One region of the Mesorhizobium sp. M0243 genome, then DNA from elsewhere that is predicted to be linked to it. Evidence: riboswitches for the same ligand, from Rfam matches in the RefSeq annotation. Region 1 holds a riboswitch; each other region holds the start of a gene.
The links. A riboswitch is a leader RNA that binds a small molecule or an ion and turns the genes downstream of it on or off. The one in region 1 is predicted to bind cobalamin.
Positions count from the first base shown of each region.

Region 2: it holds a riboswitch for cobalamin, as region 1 does, so the genes downstream of both, NKJ11_RS05000 (ABC transporter ATP-binding protein) here and NKJ11_RS23725 (aromatic ring-hydroxylating oxygenase subunit alpha) in region 1, are expected to answer to the same signal.
Region 3: it holds a riboswitch for cobalamin, as region 1 does, so the genes downstream of both, bluB (5,6-dimethylbenzimidazole synthase) here and NKJ11_RS23725 (aromatic ring-hydroxylating oxygenase subunit alpha) in region 1, are expected to answer to the same signal.

Region 1 is NZ_JAMYSF010000020.1:118,213-124,244, forward strand. Features, by position in the region: gene NKJ11_RS23705 (glycosyltransferase family 2 protein) at 1-263, opposite strand, end outside; gene NKJ11_RS23710 (hypothetical protein) at 278-1,327, opposite strand; gene NKJ11_RS23715 (PqqD family protein) at 1,376-1,807, opposite strand; gene NKJ11_RS23720 (FAD-binding oxidoreductase) at 1,937-3,037, opposite strand; gene NKJ11_RS23725 (aromatic ring-hydroxylating oxygenase subunit alpha) at 3,063-4,310, opposite strand; cobalamin riboswitch at 4,426-4,627, opposite strand; gene NKJ11_RS23730 (DUF680 domain-containing protein) at 5,135-5,332, shown strand; gene NKJ11_RS23735 (DUF680 domain-containing protein) at 5,404-5,604, shown strand; gene NKJ11_RS23740 (DUF680 domain-containing protein) at 5,673-5,909, shown strand.
Region 2 is NZ_JAMYSF010000003.1:177,263-183,294, forward strand. Features, by position in the region: gene NKJ11_RS04985 (metal ABC transporter permease) at 1-613, shown strand, start outside; gene NKJ11_RS04990 (FecCD family ABC transporter permease) at 638-1,624, opposite strand; gene NKJ11_RS04995 (ABC transporter substrate-binding protein) at 1,760-2,707, opposite strand; gene NKJ11_RS05000 (ABC transporter ATP-binding protein) at 2,753-3,541, opposite strand; cobalamin riboswitch at 3,704-3,910, opposite strand; gene NKJ11_RS05005 (AraC family transcriptional regulator) at 4,206-5,039, shown strand; gene NKJ11_RS05010 (DSD1 family PLP-dependent enzyme) at 5,044-6,032, opposite strand, start outside.
Region 3 is NZ_JAMYSF010000002.1:80,284-86,315, forward strand. Features, by position in the region: gene NKJ11_RS02445 (DUF2277 domain-containing protein) at 9-275, opposite strand; gene NKJ11_RS02450 (exodeoxyribonuclease VII small subunit) at 387-638, opposite strand; gene NKJ11_RS02455 (histone deacetylase family protein) at 642-1,568, opposite strand; cobalamin riboswitch at 1,690-1,869, shown strand; partial or broken gene bluB (5,6-dimethylbenzimidazole synthase) at 1,981-2,598, shown strand; gene NKJ11_RS02465 (hypothetical protein) at 2,721-3,704, opposite strand; gene NKJ11_RS02470 (TetR/AcrR family transcriptional regulator) at 3,989-4,597, opposite strand; gene NKJ11_RS02475 (MFS transporter) at 4,719-5,942, shown strand; gene ribB (3,4-dihydroxy-2-butanone-4-phosphate synthase) at 5,980-6,032, opposite strand, start outside.

The DNA.
Region 1 (6,032 bases):
TCGTCCGAATCCAGGAATGACACGAACTCCGCATCCGGCGGCAGTTGCCGCAGCCCGGCGTTGCGCGCCCTGGCTACGCCCATGTTGGATTGCTGGAACAGTCGGATGCAGGGGTTTTCGCGCATCATCGAGCGCACGGCCTCAGTAGAGCCGTCGGTCGAGCCGTCGTCGATGACGATGATATCGAGATCGGCGGCGTCCCGCTGCCGCACCAGCGAGCGCAATGCCGAAACGACATAGCGCTCACGGTTGTAGACGGGCATTATCACGCTCAGTTTCACGAATCGCCCCGCGCGAGAAAGTCCGCAATCGTGCCGGCTATCTCCTGAGGCTGCGTCCCCAGCGACAGACGATAGCACGGCAGCAGGCGGGTCAGGTCGCTGAAGAAGCGAAAGCCGCTCTCCCGCTCGCCCGGCATCTGCGCTATGCCGGACGGCGCCAAGGCAATCATGGCATCCCTGCGCGACACCGGCACGATTGAACTTGCCTCGCCTCCGCCGATATGTGGCACCACCAGCGCAACGATGTCCAGAGTTTCGGGCACCGGCCGAGGCGCGATGTCATCAATGTGAAAAGTATGCTTGCCTTGCCAGTTGAGCGGACCATGCGCCTTCAGCCGGTGCTTCAGCCCAAGCCGCGCGAACCCCTGGGGATCCTGCTTGAGCGTTGAAAACAACGGGCGGGCAGTCACGCCGTTGGAGAGGTCGACCAGCACATAGTCGTCGCCGACGCTGTCCAACCCGTGGAGAAGGCCGGCGGCGACGGTCCCGGATTTCCCGGCGCCGCCCGCGCCGGCCAACAGCACGCCCTTGCCATTGGTGCCGAGCGTCCCCGCATGGGCCAGCCGCATGCCACGTGCCGCATATTCCCAATGGAGGAAGGGGCGCAGCGGCGCTCCCGGCTCCCACGGTGGAAAGACATCGGCCGAGGCCATCAATTGCACGCCAACGCGACGTTGCGGATCATAGAACTGCCAGAAATCGAGATCGTGGAAATGGTTGCCGCGCAATCCTGCTTCCGCCAGTTGGGTGGCGAAGCCATGCTGCGTGAAGGGTCCCTGGCCCCAACTGGCCGGTACCGCGATGCCGTCAATGCCGGGATGCGCGACGAAGATGCGGCAGATGTCGGCAGGCGTTCGGCTGCCCGGAGCCGTGACAAAGCCATGAGCGAAGGCATCCGCCAACGCGCCGGCACTCACATGCGCGGTCAGATCCAGATGCGGCAAGCCCACCTTGCAAGTCAGTGGATAATGCGCGGCGCTGCTCTCCGCTTGTGCAAGGACATGACGTGCGTAGTCAGCCAGGTTTTCGAGAGTGACTTTCGGCATGATTTGCCTGTTCCGGAGCTGTCCGGCAGCGAGAACCTAGTGGGCGGCTCAGTTGGCCTGCTTTACCGCCGGCCAGCCGAGGGGCTCCTCGACCTCGTGGATGGGATCGACGACGATGAGATCGGCGAGATCATCATGGATATCGACCTTGAGGGGCTCTCTGGCAGCGGCGAGCTGAGCCAGAAATTCGCTGGAAACCGGTCTTGCCACGCCATCGGTTACGGCCGCCAGCAAGCCGAATTCGAGCAATTGTGAAACAAAGCCGTCAATCGCGGCGGCATCGAGGGCGCCAATTCCGGTCGCGGCGCCGACCAGTTCGGAGGCAGGCACGCCGGACGACAGTGCATCCCAAAGCCTGCTGCCTGAATCAGAAAAGCCGAAATATTTGCCCGTGGTCAGGTCAAGAACGACGGCTTCGCCGTCGAAGGATTCAAAGACGATATCCTTGCTGGCAATGGCATAGATGCCGGATTGTCGCATATTTGCTCCCCCGCCGAGCAGGCCGCGGAGATGATCTTCGGGCCTTACGGTCAACCCCACCGTTGCAGGCGTCTAACCATTTGCAGGGTTTTTGGCAAGATGGCGCAGGCTCCGGGCGAGCGCAGCCGGTCACGCTTCGATTTCAAGCGCCGAAAGCGGCTTCGAGCAACAGGCGAGGATAAAGCCGTCCTCGATTTCGTGATCGAGGATGCCGCCATTGTGACTCATCTCGACGTCGCCCGCGACCTTCCTCACCTTGCAGGTGCCGCACAGGCCGAACTCGCAGGCGGCGGGAATCCGCACCCCAGAGGCGCGTGCCGTCTGCAGCACGGTCTGGCCGGCGACGCATTCGGCATCGACATCGGAAAGCGAGAACCGGATTGGTGTCACGGCCTCGACAGCAGCAGCGGCGCCGTCTTCCGCCGGCGGCGAGAACGGCGCCGGGATCTCCTCCACGGCAGGCGCCGCGAAGCTTTCCTGATGGTATTTCGCCATGTCGAAGCCGGCGGCTTCCAGCATGCCGCGCACGGCGCGCATGAAGGGATCGGGGCCGCAGCAGAAGATCTCGCGCTCACGGAAATCGGGCGCCAGCAATGGCAGCCGGATCGCGTCGATGCGGCCCATATGGCCGAACCAGCCCTCGCGGCTCGACCGTTCCTCGATCATGAAGCCGAGCGACAGGCCGGGCATGCGGCTGCCGAGCAGCTCGAGTTCCTTGCGGAAAATGATCTCTTCCGGGCGGCGCGCACAGTTGACGAAGCCGACATCTGTCCATGGCGCACAGTCATTCAGCCAACGCAGCATCGACATCATCGGCGTCACGCCGGAGCCGGCCGAAATGAACAGATATTTGGCCGCCGGGTGGCTGTGCAGCGAGAAGTCGCCGGTCGGCCCATAGGCCTTGACGTGCGAACCGGGCGTCAGATGGTCGAACATCCAGCGCGTACCGGTACTGCCCGCCTGCGCCTTGACCGTCACCGCGATCGAGAACGGCCGCGACGGCGAGGACGACAGCGTGTAGGTGCGCATCAGCGGCCCGTCCGATGTCGGCAGTTCCAGCGTCACGAACTGGCCGGGCTTGTAACGGAACCAGGTCTGGTTGTCGGAGCGGAAGGTGAAGGTCTTCACGTCAGGCGCTTCGTCACTGACGCCGATCACTTCCAGCACCTGCAGCCTGTCGTTCCAGGGCGTCATCTGGTCGAGATGGCGATAGAGGCCAAGGTCCGTCATCGCATTCATCCTCTTGTCCCCTGGGCTAGGCGACACTGCGCAGGGCCGGCCGGTCGCCTTCGGCAAGGCGCGGTCCGATGAACGACGCGTACCACTCGACGAACTGGATCACGCCGCCCTCATGCAGCTCCGAATAGGGGCCTGGTTCGTAGGCCGGCGACAGGATGCCGAAGGCGTTTTCCTCGACGATGCGGCGGTCCTGGTCGTTGGTCTCGGTCCAGACATGGGTGAGCTCAGCGAGGTCGTAGTCGACCCCTTCGACCGCATCCTTGTGGACGAGCCATTTTGTCGTCACCGCGGTTTCCGTGGCACTGATCGGCAGCACACGGAAGGTAACGGCATGGTCGCCGAGGATATGGTTCCAGGTTGTCGGATAATGATAAAGCAGCAAGGAGCCGATGCGGTCGGTTGGAACGCTGTCGGACAGGTTCTTCTGGACCGCCCGTTTTCCCGTCATGGTGTAGCTGACGGCATCGCGCAGCAGCGGCGCGCGGGTGGCGCGGTACTGCCCTGCCGGATCGATGCGGAATTTGCTCGGCAGGCCTGATGCCTCGCATTTGGCCCAGTGCGCGACCATTTCAGGGTCGCTGTCGGCGCCATTGACGCCGGTCACGGTCGGAGCCTCGGGGAAGGTCTTGCACAGCTCAGGATGATTGGCGGCGCAGTGATAGCACTCGCGGTTGTTTTCCCAGACCAGCTTCCAGTTGCCCTTCTCGACGATCGTGCTCTCGAAGGCGATCTTTGCTTCACGCAACCGGTGCGGCAAAAGATAGGGTTCGATCATCGCCCGCATCGGCGCGAAATCCGCCGGCTCCTTGGCCAGACAGATGAAGATGTAGCCGCCGACGCTCTCGCAGGCGACCGGCTTCAGGCCGAAATCACTCTTGTCGAAACCGTCGGCCATCTGGCGGGCAAACAGCAGGCGGCCGTCCAGCTCATAGGTCCACTGATGATACGGGCAGACGAGCTTTGCCGCCGTACCCTTTTCCGCGTTGCACACGCGGCTGCCGCGATGGCGGCAGGAATTGTGGAAGGCGTTGATCTTGCCGTGCTGGTCGCGGACAAGGACGACCGGGTAGTCGCCGATCTGCACGGTGATGTAGCTGCCCGGCTTCGGCAGTTCGCAATCATGGCCGATGAACAGCCAGTCGCGATACCAGATCAACTCCATGTCGAGCTTGAAGTAGTCTGGATCGGTGTAGAAGGGCTGCTCCAGTGAAAAGCCTTGCCGGCGGCTGTTCAAGAGCCTCAGCATGTCGTTGCGGGTATCCATGTCCTGTCCTCGTTTCTAAGGACTGAACTGGTGGTGATGGAGGAAGGATTGAAACGCAGGCCGGCTAGGTGCCAGACATGCGCTATCCACCTCTTGACCGCCCACCGCGATCAGTCGAGTCTAACAATCTCGGGCTGGTTTCCGGGCTCTGGAGTTGTCCTTGCGGACCATCGCGACACCTTCCCAGGCAGTTGCCCAGTGGTCTCCCGTTGCGACTTGAACTCCACCACCGTTGCGGGGGCAGCGCCGGATTCTGACCGGCTTCCCAATTCTCCGCCTCGTCGTCACGAAGCGGCACCTGAGATGGTATGATCTAACCACGATCGGGGGCGCGCCGTCGGCATGAAAACGACATCGTATCCATGCGGCGCGACACGGCATGCGAACGTTCCCGCAGACCGTCGCGGGCTGAAATCCACCTCCCGGATGACCATTTTGCCGGCTGCGATATCCCCGAATCGGACCCCTTGGCGGGGTCAAAAAAGGTTAACGGTTTCGAAAAGTGACTATTAGCTCGATCTAAAATCGAACCGAACGGTTCGTTTCTGTTGACGGTGCGTGCAGGACGGTGTGAACGCTGGGCCTCTGAAACAGTCAGTGATCCATCCAGCGGTTACACTTAACATGCTGATTTAAAGAAGAAAAATATACCCGTAGATTCCCTTGGCACAATTTCAAGGTGTGGATTCATGGTCCACACGGAACAACTTCGTGATTGGAAAAGGCGGGGTTGCCCTCCCACATCGGGGCTGTCCGAACGACGCGATTTCATTTCCAAGACACGCCGCTAGACGGACGGAAAAAGACGATACTGGAGTACAAAAATGAAAAAGATCATTCTCACTGCCGCAGCCCTTCTGGCCATTTCCGGCAGCGCCTTCGCTGGTAGCGACCACTACGGTTCGAACGCCGCGGCAGCCACTGCTGTCGACAGCTCGTACACCGCTTCGACCAAGAAGTCGGAACCGGCTGCTCAGGCGCCTGCCCAGGGTGCTGACCGCAACCTCTTCGGCAACAACTAACAGCCGATTCCCAGTCGACGGCGGGCTCGCCCGCCGCCCTGGCGAAATTCAGACATTCAGGAGTATTTAAGATGAACAAGATCCTCATTGCTGCCGCCGCCGTTCTGGCCATCTCCGGCAGCGCTTTCGCCGGCAGCGACAACTACGGTTCGAACGGCTCCAACCAGCCTGCCGCCACGGTGGACCAGTCGTACACGGCTTCCACCAAGACCGCGGAATCGACTGCCCAGACGCCCGCTCAGGGCAGCGACCGTAACCTCTTCGGTCGCTAATAACCAATTCGCAAGCGACGGCAGCTGTGTCTGCCGTCCTGGCGAAATCCAGAATTCAGGAGATTAAAATGAACAAGATCCTTATTGCTGCCGCCGCCGTTCTGGCCATCACCGGCAGCGCGTTCGCCGGCAGCGACAACTTTGGCTCCAACGGCGCCAATCAGCCTGCGGTTACTTCGGTTGACAGCGCGCATACGAGCTCGGTCCGCAACAGCGGTGGCCTCGTCGAGAAGCTGCTCAATTCGTCGGGCGACGTGGAGAAGTCCGCCCCTCAGGGCAGCGACCGGAACCTCTTCGGCCGTTAACAGCCGAAGCTGATCTTCAACAAAAGAGCCGCGGGGCTATCCCCCCCCGAATTTTGCGACAAAACCCGTTACAGCCTCAGGGCCCCGTCGCAGAACGCCCGTCTCGTTTACACAAGACAGCGC
Region 2 (6,032 bases), on a different contig from region 1:
GCTGGCGACGGGCTACCTCAAGCAGCAAAGCCGGATCAAGGAGGACGCAGTCATGGGCATCGTCTTCTCAGGCATGTTCGCGTTTGGCCTGGTGCTGTTCGTCAAAGTCGAGACCGACCAGCATCTCAATCATATCCTGTTCGGCAACATGCTCGGCGTCCAGTGGCGCGACGTGATCGAGGCGGCGGTCATCGTCGTGCCGGCGATCCTCATCGTTCTGGCAAAACGCAAGGATCTGCTGCTTTATTGTTTCGATCCGGCCCATGCGCGCGCGATCGGCCTGCCCGTCAACCTGCTGCATTTCGGGCTGTTGACGCTGCTCGCGTTGACCATCGTGGCCTCGCTGAAGGCTGTCGGGATCATCCTTGTCATCGCCATGCTGATCGCGCCGGGAGCGATCGGCTTTCTTTTGACGAAGAGCTTTGAGCGCATGCTCGCCATTGCTGCCGCGGCCGCCATCGGGTCGAGCGTCGTGGGAACGATCCTCAGCTATCACATCGACGCAGCCACCGGCCCGACGATCGTCGTCGTTCAGGCCGGCGTTTTTTTGCTTGCCCTGTTCCAGTCGAAGCGCCCAAAGCAACGGGTGCAACTGGGCATTTCGGGAGAGTAATCGCGGCCCTGACCCAGGCCGCACTCAAAGCCGGTTGCGGATCAGCATGGTGACGACGAAGAACGCGCCGACCGAGCTGGTGATGATGCCGATCGGCAGCTCCTGCGGCGGCAGCAGCGTTCGGGCCAGAAGGTCGCTGGCCAGCAAAAGCACCGCGCCAAACACGGCACAGCTGGCGACCAGGCGCAGATGCAGGGGGCCCGCCAGCGGCCGTGACAGATGCGGAATCATCAGCCCGACGAAGCCGATGACGCCAGCGACCGAGACAAGGATAGCCGTCGAGAAGGCGGCGACGAGAAAGGTCATCCGGCGCATGCGCGCCACCGGCACGCCAAGGCTTTCGGCGGCATTTTCACCGGCCAGGAAAGCATCGAGCCGGCGGTGGTTCCACAGCGCGTAAGCCAGAATGGTCCCCGCACCCAGTGCGCCGAGCCAGATGTTGTCCCAGCGCGCCAGGCCAAGGCCGCCCATGGTCCAGAACAGCACGGAGTGGGCGGCGCGCTGATCGCCGGCAAAGACAAGATAGTTGGTCAAGGCGGTGAACATGAAGGACACGGCAAGGCCGGCAAGGATCAGCCGCTCCGGGCCTTGCCCCCTCACCCGCGCAACCAGCAGCAGCACGACGCCGGCAGCCAATATGCCGCCGGTGAAGGCCGCGACCGGCAATGTCCAGATGCCGAAACTGTCGCCGAAGACGGTGATAACGGAAACCGCACCCGCGGCGGCGCCCGACGACAGGCCGAACAGGAACGGATCGGCGAGGTCGTTGCGGGTCACCGTCTGCAGCAGCGCACCGACGACGCCGAGGCCGGCGCCGACGCAGATGGCCAGGATCGTGCGCGGCAGCCGCAGGTCGACGACGATCTTGCCGACCGGTCCTGCCACGTCGCGCCCGCTGAAGCCGACTGCACGGCCAAGCGCGGCAACAACATCGGTCAACGGGATCAGTGTCGAACCATAGGCGATCGACAGCAGAGCGAGAGCGGCAATCGCCGCCGCTCCCACCAGCATGGCCAGTGCAAATGCCGGATGGCGCAAGCCTGGAAATGCGTTGTGTCTGTCAGGACGCGTGCGACGCACTTCCAGCATCTTTTGTTCATGCATGTCGTTGCCCCAAAACCGCTGCGCACTTTTGGGCCACAGGCATCAAAACGCTTCCGGATGCATGGCCTTGGCGATCTTGTCGATCGCTTCGATGTTGGCCGGGCCCGGCGTCAGTTCGGCATAGCGCAGGGCGACGAAGCGCTCGTTCTTGACCGCGTCCGTCTCCTTCATCGCCGGATGCGCCTTCAGGAAATCGAGCAGTTTCCTGTAGCCACCGCCATCCTGGTAATCGAGCAGGATGAGGAATTGCGGATTGCGCGACGCCACCGTTTCCCAGTCCGTATTGCCCCAGCTGGTGTCCATGTCGGCCATGATGTTGTCGCCGCCGGCGGCTGATATCATGGCGCTGGGGATGGCGAATTTGCCTGCGGTGAACGGCTTGTCCTCGCCGGAATCATAGAGGAAGACCCGCGTTCCCTTGGCGTCGCCGACCTTGGCGGTGATCTCGGCGAGCCGCGTCTTCCAGCCGGAGACAAGCTTCTCAGCTTCGGCCTCCTTGCCGAAGATCTTGCCCAGTTTCTCGACGTCGCCATAGAGTAGGTCCATCGAGGCGGCGGGGCGGCTCTTGTCGAGATGGACGCAGCTTTCCGTCAGCACCAGCGTCTTGATGCCGTGCGGAGCAAGCGTGTCGGGCGTCACTTCACCACCCGGCTTCATGCCATAATACCAGCCGGCGAAGAAAAAATCGGGCTCGACCGCGACGAGGTTTTCGAGCGTCGGATATTTCGGCGCCAGTTCCGGGATCGAACCCTGCTCGGCCTTGAACTCAGGACCCACCTTGTACCATCCGGTGATGCCGGTCAGGCCGACGATCGACGGCTGCAGTTTCAGCGCGAAAGCCATCTCGGCCATGTTGAGATCCTGGATGACGGCGCGCTTCGGCGGCGCATCGAAGGTCAGCGGCTTGCCGCAGCTGTCGACAGTTACCGGGAAGGCCAGGGCTGTCGAGGCCAGCAGCGAGAAGGCAAGCGAAAAAGCAAGGCGTTTCAAGGGTTTGCTCCTGTGGACGGGATGATCGATATGGGACGGCTTCAATCAGGATGGCGGCGCGGCACGGTTCGGAACATCGAACACCGTCAGTTCGCGGTCTTCGGTCGGATGGCGCAGACGCAGCACATCGATGCCGAAAATTTCGCGAATCAGCTTTTGGGTCAGCGCTTCGCGCGGTGCGGCGAGCGCTTGCAGACGGGCATGGTTCATCACCGCCACCCTGGTGGCGAACGGTGCCACCAGCGCCAGATCGTGCAGCACCGCGATCACCGTCATCTCGAAGCCTGCCACGAGGTCGAGCAGTTCGCCGCGGGCGCGCGGGTCGAGATGGTTGGTCGGCTCGTCGAGGAACAGGATCTTTGGCTGCTGGGCGATGGCGCGGGCCAGTTGGGCGCGCTGGCGCTCGCCGCCCGACAGCGAGCCGATGGTGCGGCCAAGCAGCGGCAGCAGGCCGGTCCGGCGCAGCGCATCGACGACAATGTCACGCTCCTCGCTCCTGCGCCGTAGCCGAGCGTGCGGGACCCGGCCCAGCTCGACATAGTCGATCACCGCCAGCCGCGGATCGGGCTGGTCGGTCTGGCCGACAACGGCGATATGCAGCGCCCGCTCGGCGGCGGAAATCCCGCCCAGCCGGCGCCCGCCGAGGTTCACCTCGCCGGAGCTCGGCCGCAGCATGCCCGACAGCATGCGCAGCAGCGTCGTCTTGCCCGCGCCGTTGGGACCGATGATGGCTAGGCGATCGCCAGCGGCCACCGAGAAGCTGACCGCCTGGACCAGATCCCGCCCATTGGCCATGGCGCAGAGGTCATGTGCTTCGAGAAGCGCTACGGTCATCGGCTGCCCGCCAGATTGCCGGGATGGCAAAGCGTGCACACGATGATGCGATGATCGATAGAGCCGTCCAACTTTCCGTCACTTTCCAAAACTGGCGACGGAAGGAAGCTGGCGAAGCGGCCGACAAGACCGGGATTCGCGTTTCCTCCCGGCACACCCCGTCCGGTCAACTCAGTGATGGCAGGTCTCCTGGCTCGCGGGTCGTTGCGCCATCCTGCCTTCCCAGCCTTGCCGGCCAGTGGCATTCACGGATTTTGCTCGCCGCTTACAGTTGCGGGGGCAGCCACGGCCTCGACCCCTGGGGATCTCACCGTGTTCCCTTTTCACCCCTCGCCTTTCGACTCGGGGACCATCACCGCTTCAGCGTAGATTTCCCCCAATCGCTTCGCAATGGATTTCTCGGACGGAGTGGTGGGCCGGCTAGGGGAAACATGCATTTCACGCTCTCGATATGTAATAACATTACGCATTTAGAGGATGCCGCCTGGCGCTGTCAAGCGAAGCCTGCCGAATTTGGCTCGTCGGCGGCAAGGGGCGCTCGACCGCTGTGCCATATCGGTGTGCGACTGTGACGGGATCGGTTCGATTGCGCGGGATGCGCAATTTCGATCAAACTGGCCGCGCCAGGAAACGGCAGGATGATCTGGCCAATGCGAGGAGCAAAATGAACCCGACCGAGAAAGCGCTGTGGTTCGTCGAAAGTCATCTGCCGGAGGCGATCTCGCTTGACGATGTCGCGCAAAGCAGCGGCGTGTCGCGTTTTCATGTGACGCGGGCTTTCGGCGCTGCCACGGGCCGCTCGGTGATGGGCTACATGCGCTCACGCCGGCTCACCGAGGCGGCGCGCAAGCTGGCCGGCGGGGCGCCCGACATTCTCTCCGTCGCGCTCGACGCCGGCTACAACTCGCATGAGGCGTTCACCCGTGCCTTCCGCGATCAGTTCGGCACCACGCCGGAACTGGTGCGCGCGCAAGGCACACTCGACAAGCTCGACCTCGTGGAGCCGATCCTGATGGACCAGTCCTTCCTCACCAATCTCGAACCACCGCGTTTCGAGACCAGCCGGCCGTTCCTGATCGCCGGCCTCGGCGAACGCTACAGCTGCGAAACCAGCGCCGCCATTCCGATGCAATGGCAGCGCTTCGGCCCCTATATCGGCAACATTCCGGGCGAGGCCGGCGACGTCGCCTATGGCGTCTGCGTCAACGGCGACGATGCCGGCAATTTCGACTACATCGCCGGCGTCGAAGTGTCTGATTTTTCCGACCTGCCGAGGGAATTCAGCCGGGTGCGGGTGCCGGCGCAGAAATATGCGGTCTTTGCCCACCGCGAACACATCTCGACCATCCGCCGCACGGTCAATACGATCTGGAACAAATGGCTGCCGGCTTCCGGCCACGAGATATCGGATGCGCCGGAATTCGAACGCTACGGCCCTGAGTTCGACCCACGCAGCGGCAATGGCGGGCTGGAGATCTGGATACCGGTGAAGGCGTAGTCGGTCAGGCCATCGGCAGCGCCGGCCAGCGATCGACTATCCCGCCGCCGGAAAACACAGCGATCGACCCGAACTGCTGCAGCACGGCTTCGCTCTGCGTCGGCCTTAGAAACGCGTAGTCGCCGGGCTTTGCGGTCGCGTCGGCGGGCAAGCCCATGAATTGCTGGTTGGAGGACAGGCCGAGCAGCCCGTTCGCCTTCATGCCTTCGGGGAAGACGGGCTCGGCCATCCACTTGCCGCCATAGAGATAGCAGCCCTTGCGCGGGAAGCGGCCGAGCGCCTGCAGCAGGCGGGTGACGGCCGGCGGGCCAGGCAGCATCGGCTCGACCATTTTCAGGATCGGCGTGGCGATGAAGGCCGCCGGCTGGAAGCCGTCGAGGCCTGGCGTATCGAAATCACTGGGCAGCACAAAGGCCGAGCCCATCGAAACCTCGTTGGCCATGCCGCCATGATGAAGCAGCGCGGTCTTGCTGCCGCCGATGTTCAGGATACGGCGCTGGTCGGCGCCGAGACAGGCGACGAACGCCGACGCCTGCGCCGACGCCTTGGCCAATGCCTTTGCCGGTCCGCCGAAAAGGCCGGGAATGAGCGGCGCATGCGCCTCGTAGGCCATGACGCCTTCGCAATGCAGCCGGGCCGGCAACGCGCTCAACGCCTTCGACAAGGCCTCAGGATTGGCGAACCCGCCGCGATGCAGCCCGACATCGATCTCGAAAGCGATGCGCAGGCCGATGCCGAGTTCGCCAGCGAGGGCGCCATATTCCGCCAGTCTCTCCTCGCTGTCGATCAGCCAGCAGACACGCGACCAGTCAACATTACCCTTCACCAGCGCAGCCCTTGCCGCACCGATCGGCATCGGCTTGCCATAGAGCAGATCGGCATCCGGGAACGCCTTCAGCACCGCCTCGCTGATCGGCGGGTGAAAGGTCATGAAGCGCTCACTGCCGAGCGCCTTGCCGATATGCGCAAGCAGCGGCAGGCAGGCGAGCGATT
Region 3 (6,032 bases), on a different contig from region 1:
TGGCCGCATCAGGCAAAGCGGATCGCCGCCTTTGCCCGCAGCTTGGCCGCCACCTCTTCGCGATTACGCGGATGCTGGTGGGTTTCCAGGGAATCGAGCAGTTCGCGCGCCGAGGCGGCGATGGCTTCGACGGCATGGTCGAAGGCGTGCTGGTTCTGCTTCGAGGGTCGCGTGGTTCCGCTCAGCTTGCGGACGAACTGAAGAGCCGCGTCGCGCACCTCATCATTGGTTGCCGGCGGATCAAAATTGAACAGGGTCTTGATGTTTCTGCACATCGCTTCCGTATCTCCTCTTGTCCTTGAGCTGTTTCAATCGGAACGAGTTATATCCTCGATCATGATCATGTCCAAAAACCGGTGAGGCGAGGCCATCGTTCGGACCGAGCCTCAATCCGCGTCGAGTGGCTCCGTTCCAACCGGCTTGCCGTCGCGCGACAGCCTGATCTTCTCGACCTTGTCCTCGGCGGCCTTCAGCAGCCGGTCGCAATGCGCCTTCAGCGCCTCACCACGCTCATAGATCTTGATCGACTGGTCGAGCGGCACGTCGCCACGCTCCAGATCATCGACGATCTTCTCCAGCGCATCGAGTGCCTGCTCGAAGCTCATCGCCTTGACGTCTTCGTTGGTCTCATCGGCCATCATTCATCCTTTCATCAGTCGCCCGACATGGGCGGCGACCGAAAATGCCAATCCCTGCAGATCGTAGCCGCCCTCGAGCAGGCTGACGAGCCGGTTGCCGCTGTGGCGTGCCGCGCGCTGCATCAGCTGGCCGGTCGCCCAGTCGAAATCATCCTCGGTCAGATTGATCTCGGCCAGCGGATCGCGGTGGTGCGCGTCGAACCCCGCCGAAATGATGATCAGGTCGGGCGCGAAATTGTCGAGCGCGGGCAGGACGCGCGACAGGAAGGCATCGCGAAACACTTCGCTGCCGGTCTGCGGCGCCAGCGGTGCGTTGACGATGTTGCCGGCGCCCGTTTCGGTCTTCGCTCCGGTGCCGGGATAAAGCGGCATCTGGTGTGTCGAGCAATAGAGCACCGACGGATCGTCCCAGAAAATATCCTGCGTGCCATTGCCGTGATGCACGTCCCAGTCGACGACGGCAACGCGCTCGACACCGTGTTTCTTCTGCGCATAACGCGCCGCGATCGCCGCCGTGTTGAACAGGCAAAAGCCCATCGCCGTGGTCTTTTCGGCATGATGGCCGGGCGGCCGGGCGGCGACGAAGACGTTGTCGGCGCGGCCCGAAAAGACATCATCGACGGCGGCGTTGGCGGCGCCGATCGCGGTGATCGCCGCTTGCCAGCTCTTCGGGCTGGCAGTGGTGTCGGCATCGATGCGGGCAATCCCCTCGTCGGGGATGGCGGCGCGCACGCGGGCGACGAAATCGGCGGGATGCGCGTAGAGGATGGTGGCCTCGTCGCCTTCCGGCGCCTGAATACGATCGAGCCCGGCAAAGGCTTCGTCGTCGAGCACGCGCTCGATGGCGCGTAAGCGGTCGGGCCGCTCGGGATGTCCGGGCGGCGTGAGATGCTCGAGGAAGATCGGATGGGTGTAGAGACGGGTGGTCATCGTCCTAATCTAGTGACCCGGATCGACAAAGGCCATGCACGGGCGGCCGATGACTGGGGAAAATCGCGACTGCGTCCATTCGCGTCGCCGCAGGCATTGGCCCCGCGGGCGCTTCGGCGTAAGGTCCCTGGTACTGCCTGGTGCCCGCCGCAAGCGGGAGAATCGGGAACACGGTTGAATTCCGTGGCGTGCCCAACGCTGTGAGGGGGACCGCGCCGGTAAATGCCACTGTCGATGACGGGAAGGCACCGGACGCGGGTTGATCCCGAGCCAGAAGACCGGCCTGGCAGGCATTGTCATCCGCGTGGTCAGGCGGATGGCATCAGAGCGACGTGCGTCTACTTGGACGCACAAAGTACGCTCTGTCAGTTTTGAATCTGCAATCGCAAGGGGACAAGCGATGCCGGAACACATGACCGCTGCCATTGACGATGGATTTGACCAGAATGCGCGCGATGCGGTCTACCGCGCCATGTTCACGCGGCGTGACGTGCGCAGCCATTTCCTGCCCACCGCGATCGATGACGACGTGCTGGCACGGCTGCTGCTTGCCGCCCATCACGCGCCATCGGTCGGCTTCATGCAGCCATGGAATTTCATTGTCATTCGCGATGTCAAACGACGGGCGGAGGTGCGCGACCTGTTCCTGGCCGCGCGAGAACAGGAACTGCCGGCGATCGAGGCGGAAAAACAGGCGCTGTACCGCAAGCTCAAGCTGGAAGGCATCTGCGAGAGCGCGCTCAACATCTGCATCACCTGCGACCGGCAGCGCTCGAAGGGTTCGCCGCTGGGACGCTGGCACAATCCGGAGATGGATCTCTACAGCACCGTCTGCGCGGTGCAGAATTTCTGGCTGGCCGCGCGTGCCGAGGGCGTTGGCGTCGGCTGGGTGAGCATCATCGAGGCTGAGGCGCTGAAGCGGCTGTTGGCCATTCCGGATCACGTAACGCCGGTCGCCTATCTCTGCGTCGGCCGTGTTTCCGAGTTCGCTCCCAAACCGGACCTTGAAACGCATGGCTGGGGACGGCGGCTGCCGCTGCCGGAGCTGATCATGAGCGAGACCTTTTCCGGGCAAGGCGAGACACAGCTCAAATCCACCGTGGCGCGCCTCAACACCGTTCCTGCCTCACCAGACACCATCCGCCCAGCCGATCAGGGTGTGGCGCCGGCCGTAGCCCAGCGCGAACCGCCGAAGGAGGCCAGCGCCTTGTCCTTGAGCTCCCTGAACTTCGACGATGCCTCGGCCAGCCGGGCGTCCCAGGCCGGATCGGGCACCTGGCCCGCGATGGTCTTGAAATAGACCTGCATCAGGCAGGCGATGGCGAAAGGCTCGATGAACGCCGCCTTGAATGCCCAGGCGAAGACGATGGCGAGCACAAAAGCCCAGCCGGCGAGCTGGCCAGGCATCAGGAACAGAATCGCACCGGCAGGTGCCAGCATCATCAGAAAGATGATGAACGACATGCCCCACATGATGACCGCCAGCCAGACGGCGTTCTTGACCATGACCTTGCCGTTCTGAGTATAGAGCACTACGCCTTGGCGCGCCGTCTCGAAGGGCGGGGCTGAATTGATGCGGATGTTGTAGCCGAGGATGATCTCGTCGACATAGGTCAGCGACAGGCGGATCACCGTGTTGATGAAGGAGACCAGGCCGCTCAGGCCTGGTATCGGCAGGAAGGCGGCGATACCGCCGAGCAGGCCGGTGATGGCATGGATGGCACCCTTGACGAGTCGGTCGACGACGAAAAGGATGTTGGCTTCGGCAAAACGCTGGGTGACGACATCCCTGGCGTAGGCGATCTGGTCCTGACCGCCGGGAATGTCGCGGCCGTCGATCAGATGAACCATGACGGCGATGTGGCCGGCCTTGACGACATAGAGGATGTATTCGCGGATCCAGTAGACGGCGATCGAGACGACGCCGAAACCGACCACGCCGCCCCACAGGGCAAACGACAGCGGCCCGTCGGGATCGGTGGAGATATGGCCAACGCCATAGCCGACGGAGGCGCCGGTGCCGGTTGCCATAATATAGGCCAGCGTGATGCCGAAATAGACGATCATGCGAAAGACGATGAACGGCCAGGTCCGCATCATGATGGACACCGACCGGCCGATCTCGAAATCCCACATGTGTCCCGAATCTCCGCCTCAGAGATGGTGGAAGAGGATGGACTCAACCCGGCGATTGTCAATTGCGGCCCTGACGCCAAAGGGCGACGAATTCGGGGTAACGGGTTGGTTCGGAGCCCGCCAGCGCGTTGGCTGACGGGGCATCAAACGAAAAACCCGCCTGTGCGGCCGGTCACTGGCGCAAATCAGCACCATGGACGAATATATACCTTAGCTGAGGGCATGGTGTCAAGAAAAAATTCCTATCGTGAACAGCTGCCGGCACGAAAGCTCCGGTGAGAACTTCAATTCGACTGCGGATCCGGCTTCTTCAGCAGGCCTTCAAGCAGTTGCTTGAACGCCGTCACCACCTTCTTCGACGTCGTTTCGGGGTCGTTCGAATTGGCGATCCGTTGCGCTGCCTGGCTGCTCGCTCCGATGATCAGTCGCGAGGCGGTCTCGGGGTCGAGGCTGGAGACAACGACCCCCTCCTCCTGCAGCGCGGTCAGATGGTCGGTCATTGAAGCGATGCACGCACTGGCATTCGGCCATTGCGCTGGATCCCCCAGCACGGCCGGGCCATCGCGGAACATGATGCGCTGGATTTCCGGCTCCAGCGCCATCTCGATATAGGTCGAGCACTCGTCGACGAAATGTTGCCAGCGGGTCGGTGCTCTCGACGCGACCTCATTGATGCGCGCCGCCATCTCGCCGTCAATCTGGGCTATGACCGCCTGCAACAGCCCCTTCTTGTCGCCGAAATGATGATAGAGCGCACCGCGCGTCAGCCCGGCCGAAGCGGTGAAATCATCCATCGAGGCTTCCGCATAGCCTGTTGTGCCGAAGGCATGACGGGCCGCCGCAATAAGCTTTGCGCGCGTCTCGGCGATCATCTCCTTGCGGGGTTTGTGCATGTGTCCTGGACCTATTCACATACGCTTCGTATGCTAATTGACATACGCGGCGTATGCTCTATCTAATAATCATACGCTCCGTATGTAATTGTCCAATCGTCCTTTGTCGAGGAACCAACCGATGCAAAATCCCTATGCGGAAATCTTTCGTGCCCCCGGCGCCAAGGGCTTTGCGGCCGCCGGCTTCCTAGCGCGCCTGCCGATCGCCATGGCGCCCATCGGCATCGTGGCGATGCTGTCGCAGGCGCGCGGCGAATACTGGCTGGCTGGAGCCGTCTCGGCGACATACGCGCTGGCCAACGCCTTCGTCGCGCCGCAAATATCGAGACTGGTGGACCGCCTGGGCCAGACACGAATCGTCGTGCCCACCACTATCATCGCGGTGCTGGCTTTCGCCGTCCTCATAGCGGCGGCCAACCAGGACTGGCCGGTGTGGACGCTGTTCGTGTCGGCACTCCTGGCCGCCGCCATGCCAAGCATACCTGCGATGGTGCGGGCGCGCTGGACAGAGATTTTCCGAGGACGACCGCAGATGAACACCGCATTCGCCTTCGAGTCCGTGGCCGATGAACTGGTCTATATCGCCGGGGCATCGTTATCGGTCGGCCTGAGTGCCGCCCTATTCCCGGAAGCCGGCGTTCTGGTGAGCACATTATTTCTCGCATTCGGATCAGCGGCCTTCATCCTGCAACGCTCGACCGAGCCCCAGGTGCGGCCGGTCGACCATAACTCAAGCGGCTCGGCGATCCGCCTGCGGCCGGTTCAGATCATCACGCTTGCCCTGATCTTCGTCGGCGCAACCTTCGCGACGACGGAAGTGACCACCGTGGCGATCACCAAGGAGCTTGGCCAACCCGGCGCCGCCAGCCTTGTCATCGGCGTTTATGCGCTGGGATCGTTCGTGCTCGGCATCATCGTCGGCGCGCTCAGCCTGAAGGCGCCGCTGCAACGCCAGCTCGCCATCGCAGTCGCCCTCGTCGCGCTCGGCACGCTGTTGCCGCTCGCCGCCGACACCGTGCCGCTGCTGGCGCTGACCGTGTTCATCAGCGGTGTGGCGATCTCGCCGACCTTCATCACGGCCTTCGGCCTGATCGAGCGGCATGTGCCGGAAGCGATGCTGACCGAAGGCATCACCTGGGTCATGACCGGCATCGGCATCGGCATGGCGCTAGGCTCGTTCGCGGCCGGCGCGGTGGTGGATGCGTTCGGTGCACAGAGCGGGTTCTGGGTGTCGGTGGCTTCAGGCACGATCGCGCTGGCCACGGTGCTGCTTGGCCAACGCAGCCTTGCCACGACTGAGTGCGAGATGGACGGATGTGAAGCGGCCGCGATTGCCGCGGAATAATCAGCTAGCGCCCGGCTTCGAACCGGGCGCTAGCTGCCTAGAGGATCTCGGTCTTGGCGATGCGGATGCCAAAACCTTCGAGGCCGACAT